2 regions of the Streptomyces sp. cg40 genome follow, and region 1 is predicted to be linked to the other one. Evidence: predicted binding sites of a transcription regulator. Region 1 holds the regulator's gene; the other holds the start of a gene.
The links. Region 1 encodes HspR, which represses chaperone genes until heat shock. Its sites were predicted from a motif close to TTGAGNNNNNNNNNCTCAA; they were not measured.

Region 2: lon (endopeptidase La) is a predicted target of HspR. The motif match lies at 2,259-2,277, and genes of this name have one in related genera.

Annotation. Positions count from the first base shown of each region.
Region 1 is NZ_CP190128.1:5,846,851-5,850,018, forward strand. It holds gene grpE (nucleotide exchange factor GrpE) at 1-323, shown strand, start outside; gene dnaJ (molecular chaperone DnaJ) at 372-1,559, shown strand; gene ACQHII_RS26115 (heat shock protein transcriptional repressor HspR) at 1,565-2,014, shown strand; gene ACQHII_RS26120 (sugar ABC transporter substrate-binding protein) at 2,296-3,168, shown strand, end outside.
Region 2 is NZ_CP190128.1:3,791,048-3,794,215, forward strand. It holds gene lon (endopeptidase La) at 1-2,236, opposite strand, end outside; gene ACQHII_RS16495 (DUF4259 domain-containing protein) at 2,471-2,890, shown strand.

The sequences.
Region 1 (3,168 bases):
AACACGGGGAACTCGTCGGCGGTTTCAAGTCCGTGGCGGAGTCACTGGAGACCGTCGCCGCGAAGATGGGACTGCAGCAGTTCGGCAAGGAGGGCGAGCCCTTCGACCCGACGATCCACGAGGCCCTGATGCACTCGTACGCGCCGGACGTCACCGAGACGACCTGCGTGGCGATCCTCCAGCCCGGGTATCGCATCGGCGAGCGCACCATCCGCCCCGCGCGGGTGGCCGTGGCCGAACCGCAGCCCGGTGCGCAGGCGGTCAAGGCCGAGGACGAGTCCGAGGCCGGCGACGAGAAGGACAACGGCCCTGAGGAGGGCTGACGCACACACCGGGCGGGCAGACACCGGGCGGAAGGAGGGACGTCGAGGATGAGTACCAAGGACTTCATCGAGAAGGACTACTACAAGGTCCTCGGCGTGCCCAAGGACGCCACCGAGGCCGAGATCAAGAAGGCGTACCGCAAGCTCGCCCGCGAGTTCCACCCGGACGCCAACAAGGGCAACGCCAAGGCCGAGGAGCGCTTCAAGGAGATCTCCGAGGCCAACGACATCCTCGGTGACCCCAAGAAGCGCAAGGAGTACGACGACGCCCGCGCGCTGTTCGGCAACGGCGGCTTCCGCCCGGGGCCGGGCGGCGCGGGCGCCGGGAACTTCAACTTCGACCTGGGCGACCTCTTCGGAGGCGGCGCACAGGGCGGCGGCGCCGGGGGTGCCGGCGGATTCGGCGGCGGGATCGGGGACGTGTTCGGCGGCTTGTTCAACCGGGGCGGCGCGGGCACGACCCGGACCCAGCCCAGGCGCGGCCAGGACATCGAGTCCGAGGTCACGCTCAGCTTCACGGAGGCCATCGAAGGGGCCACGGTCCCGCTGCGGATGTCCTCGCAGCAGCCCTGCAAGGCCTGTTCGGGCACCGGCGACAAGAACGGCACACCGCGCGTGTGCCCGACCTGCGTCGGCACCGGCCAGGTCGCGCGCGGCTCCGGCGGCGGCTTCTCGCTCACGGACCCGTGCCCGGACTGCAAGGGCCGGGGCCTGATCGCCGAGCACCCGTGCGCCGAGTGCAAGGGCAGCGGGCGCGCCAAGTCCTCGCGGACCATGCAGGTCCGGATCCCCGCGGGGGTCACCGACGGCCAGCGCATCCGGCTGCGCGGCAAGGGAGCGCCGGGCGAACGGGGCGGTCCCGCGGGCGACTTGTACGTCATGGTGCACGTCGACGCCCACCCGGTGTTCGGCCGCAAGGACGACAACCTCACGGTGACGGTCCCGGTGACGTTCGCCGAGGCGGCACTCGGCGGCGAGGTCAGGGTGCCCACCCTGGGCGGACCCCCGGTGACGCTGAAGCTGCCGCCGGGCACGCCCAACGGCCGCACCATGCGGGCCCGCGGCAAGGGCGCCTTCCGCAAGGACGGCACCCGGGGAGACCTTCTCGTGACCGTCGAGGTGAGTGTCCCGAAGGACGTCACGGGGAATGCTCGTGACGCGCTTGAGGCGTACAGAGAGGCCACCGCGGGCGAGGACCCGCGGGCGGAGCTGTTCCAGGCCGCGAAGGGAGCATGACAGAGATGGACGGCCGTCGACGCAACCCGTACGAGCTGACCGAGGAGACCCCGGTCTACGTCATCTCGGTGGCGGCCCAGCTCTCCGGTCTGCACCCGCAGACGCTGCGCCAGTACGACCGCCTCGGCCTGGTCTCCCCGGACCGCACGGCCGGGCGCGGCCGGCGCTACTCGGCCCGCGACATCGAACTGCTGCGCACCGTCCAGCAGTTGTCGCAGACCGAGGGCATCAACCTGGCCGGCATCAAGCGCATCATCGAGCTGGAGAACCAGGTCGTGGCGCTCCAGCAGCGCGTCGCCGAACTCCAGGCGGCGGTCGACGGAGCGGCGGCGGCGATCCAGCAGCGCGAGGCCGCCGTGCACGCCTCCTACCGCCGGGACCTGGTCCCGTACCAGGAGGTCCAGCAGACCAGCGCGCTGGTGGTGTGGCGGCCGAAGCGGCAGTCCTCGGACTGACGCACCGACAAACCGTGCAGGGGCCCGGAGGCTCACCCGCCTCCGGGCCCCTTGCCGGTTGTGCGATCTTTGCCCACTCATGAACTCCCGTTGAGTGGAGGGTCGGTAAAGAGCGTTTGGATGGGATTCCGCAACGTCTCCACATACCAAACGGAACGTGGTGTTGCCATCTCGTTAAGTAGTTCCGCTTGACGCCGGTGGCCGCAGCCGCGTTGGCTTTTCAGTCACCTGGGTTGCAATGCTGCGCCCACGTCCGGACGGCACCAGAAGTGAGCTCACCAATGCGTCGTATCGCCATATCCGTGGCCGCGTCCTCGCTGGCCCTGCCCCTGGCCGCCTGTGGCGTGCTCTCCTCGTCGGGGAGCAGCTCGGACGCCACCCCGGCCAAGGGCAACGACATCACGGTGGGCGTCCTGATGCCGGAGAAGACGAACACGCGGTACGCGGAGTTCGACTTCCCGATCATCAAGTCGACGGTCAGCGAACTCACCGACAAGAAGGGCAAGGCCGAGTACCAGAACGCCGGCGGTGTCGCGAGCGTCCAGGACAAGCAGATGCAGAAGATGATCGACCAGAAGGTCGACATCATCATCCTCGACTCCGTCGACTCGCACCTCATCCTGCCCATGGTGAAGAAGGCCAAGGCCGCCGGCATCCCGGTCATCGCCTACGACCGCCTGGCCGAGGGCCCGATCGACGCGTACGTCTCCTTCGACGGCGAACTCGTCGGCGAGGTGCAGGGCCGCTCCCTGGTCGAGGCGCTCGGCAGCAACGTCGACACCTCCGACAAGGTCGTCATGATCAACGGCTCGCCGACCGACCCCAACGCCGGGGTGTTCAAGGCGGGGGCGCTGTCCGAACTCCAGGGCAAGGTGACGGTCGCCGCGAGCTACGACACCAAGGCCTGGGACCCGGACATCGCCAAGTCGGAGATGACCAAGGCGATCGACAAGCTCGGCAAGGACAACATCGCCGCGGTGTACTCCGCCAACGACGCGATGGCCGGCGGCATCATCGACGCCCTGAAGGCGGCGGGCGTGACGAAGATGCCGCCCGTCACCGGCCAGGACGCCGAACTCACCGCCGTGCAGCGGATCGTGACCGGCGAGCAGTACATGAGCGTCTACAAGCCCTACCCCGACCTGGCCGAGGCC
Region 2 (3,168 bases), 2.1 Mb from region 1:
CGGCGAGCAGCTTCTGCTTCACCCCGCCGATCGGCAGGACCCGGCCGGTCAGCGAGACCTCACCGGTCATCGCCACGTCCGTACGGACCAGCCGGCCGCTGAGCAGCGACGCGAGAGCGGTCGTCATCGTGACACCCGCGCTCGGGCCGTCCTTCGGCACCGAACCCGCCGGGAAGTGGATGTGCACGCCCCGGTCCTTCAAGTCGGCGACGGGCAGCTCCAGTTCGGCTCCGTGCGAGCGCAGGAACGACAGGGCGATCTGCGCGCTCTCCTTCATCACGTCACCGAGCTGACCGGTCAGGGTCAGACCCGCCGCGCCCGTCTCCGGGTCGGCCAGCGACGCCTCGACGTAGAGGACGTCACCGCCCGCGCCGGTGACCGCGAGGCCGGTGGCGACACCGGGGACCGCCGTACGGCGCTCCGCCGGGTCCTGGGCGGACTCGGGCACGTGGTGCGGCCGGCCGATCAGAGCGCGCAGATCCGCGTCCTTGACGGTGAACGGCAGCTCCCGCTCGCCCAGTTCGTGCTGCGCGGCGATCTTGCGGAGCAGCCGGGCGATCGACCGCTCCAGGGTGCGGACGCCCGCCTCACGCGTGTATTCACCGGCGAGCTTGCGCAGCGCGCTCTCGTCGATGACGACCTCGTCGTCCTTGAGACCGGCCCGCTCCAGCTGGCGCGGGAGCAGGTGGTCACGGGCGATGACGACCTTCTCGTCCTCGGTGTAGCCGTCCAGCCGGACCAGTTCCATCCGGTCGAGCAGTGCCTCCGGGATGGCTTCGAGCACGTTGGCCGTCGCCAGGAACACCACGTCGCTCAGGTCGAGTTCGACCTCCAGGTAGTGGTCGCGGAAGGTGTGGTTCTGCGCGGGGTCGAGCACTTCGAGGAGCGCGGCGGCCGGGTCCCCCCGGTAGTCGGACCCCACCTTGTCGATCTCGTCGAGCAGGACCACCGGGTTCATGGACCCGGCCTCCTTGATGGCGCGGACGATACGGCCGGGCAGCGCGCCGACGTACGTACGCCGGTGGCCGCGGATCTCCGCCTCGTCCCGCACACCGCCGAGCGCGACCCGGACGAACTTCCGTCCCATCGCGTGCGCGACGGACTCGCCGAGCGAGGTCTTGCCGACACCGGGCGGACCGACGAGGGCCAGTACGGCGCCGCCGCGCCGCCCGCCGACGACACCCAGCCCGCGCTCGCTGCGGCGCTTGCGCACGGCGAGGTACTCGGTGATGCGCGCCTTCACGTCCTCCAGACCGGCGTGCTCGGCGTCCAGGATCGCCTTGGCGCCCCGGATGTCGTACTCGTCCTCGGTCCGCTCGTTCCACGGGAGTTCGAGGACAGTGTCCAGCCAGGTACGGATCCACGAGCCCTCGGGCGACTGGTCGGAGGAGCGCTCCAGCTTGTCGACCTCCTTGAGCGCGGCCTCGCGGACCTTCTCGGGGAGATCGGCGGCCTCGACGCGGGCGCGATAGTCGTCGGACTCCTCGCCGTCCTTGGCCGAGTCGCCGTTCAGCTCGCGCAGTTCCTTGCGGACGGCTTCGAGCTGGCGGCGGAGCAGGAACTCGCGCTGCTGCTTGTCGACGCCTTCCTGCACGTCCTTGGCGATGGTCTCGGCGACGTCCTGCTCGGCGAGGTGGTCACGCAGGTGCTGGGTGGCGAGCTTCAGCCGGGCCACCGGGTCGGCGGTCTCCAGCAGCTCGATCTTCTGTTCGGTGGTCAGGAAAGGCGAGTAACCGGAATTGTCGGCAAGCGTGGACACATCATCAATGGCCTGCACGCGGTCGACGACCTGCCAGGCCCCGCGCTTGCGCAGCCACGCGGTGGCCAGCGCCTTGTATTCCTTCACGAGCTCGGTCACGGAACCGGGCAAGGGCTCGGGCAGGCTCTCGTCGAGCGCGGTGCCCTCGACCCAGAGTGCGGCACCAGGACCGGTCGTCCCGGCCCCGATCTTCACGCGGCTACGGCCGCGGATCAGCGCACCCGGGTCGCCGTCGGCCAGCCGGCCGACCTGCTCGATGGTGCCCAGCACACCCGTGCTCGCGTAAGTCCCTTCGATGCGTGGCACCAGCAGGACCCTGGGCTTTCCGGACTCGGACCGCGCGGCGGCCTGGGCGGCCTCCACGGCGGCGCGTACATCGGTGTCGTTCAGGTCCAGCGGAACCACCATTCCGGGCAGCACGACCTCGTCGTCGAGCGGCAGCACGGGCAGGGTGAGCGGTGTGGACGTCGAAGCCATGATCTCCCCTTAGGCAGTCAAGTTGAGCTATGCCGACTCAATGCTTGGGCGCCTTCGATTGTTCCCCACCGGTTGTTCGCCGTGAGCGATCAGAGGGAAGGGGCTGGCCTCGGTGCAGGTCAACACGGAAACGGGGTGGAGGCTTCCCGGGCGTACGAGGTACTTCCGCGACCGATGTCAGTGGCGCCTGCCACGCTGCCCGGACGCGATCACGATCAGGATCAGGAGAGACGCATGGGCACCTGGGACGTCGGCCCCTTCGACAACGACACGGCAGCGGACTGGTGCGGCGGCTTCGACGACGCCGCCCCCGACGCACGTCGGGGCCTGGTGCGGAACACCCTGGCCCGAGCGGCCGAGGCCACCGACTACCTGGACGCGGACGTCGGCGACAACGCCATCGCGGCAGCGGCCCTGGTCGCCGCGCAATGCCCGGGCGGCGAGCCCGCCCATCCCCACTACGGCCCGAAGCAGCCCGCCCCCGACCTCACCGGCCTACGCACCCTCGCCCTCCGGGCCCTCGACCGCGTCCTGACCGAGCCGTCCGAACTCTTGGAGCTCTGGGCCGAATCTGACGACGCCCCCTGGCACACGACCATCAACGGCCTTCGCAGCACGCTCACACCCCAGCTGCCGCAGAACAGACCCGCCTGATCCAGGCTCACGACGCCATGGAAGAACTGCCCGAGAGCGTGGACCGGGTGCATCCCAGAGCCTCGAGGAGCTCCGCCATGATCGCCCGGACGACTTCGCCCTGAGCCGGGACGAGTACGGCCGAGGCTTCTACTCCTGATCGAGCCGACTCGGCCGGAGCGGGCCTGGCCCGACGCGTAGGGATGCTCGCCACCTGCGGAGGGCGAGGCGCGAAAGCATGACACCTGCGGTGAAAGTGTCACACTTTCGTGGAGGGGTCCCCTCCGGCGGGGGCCGGC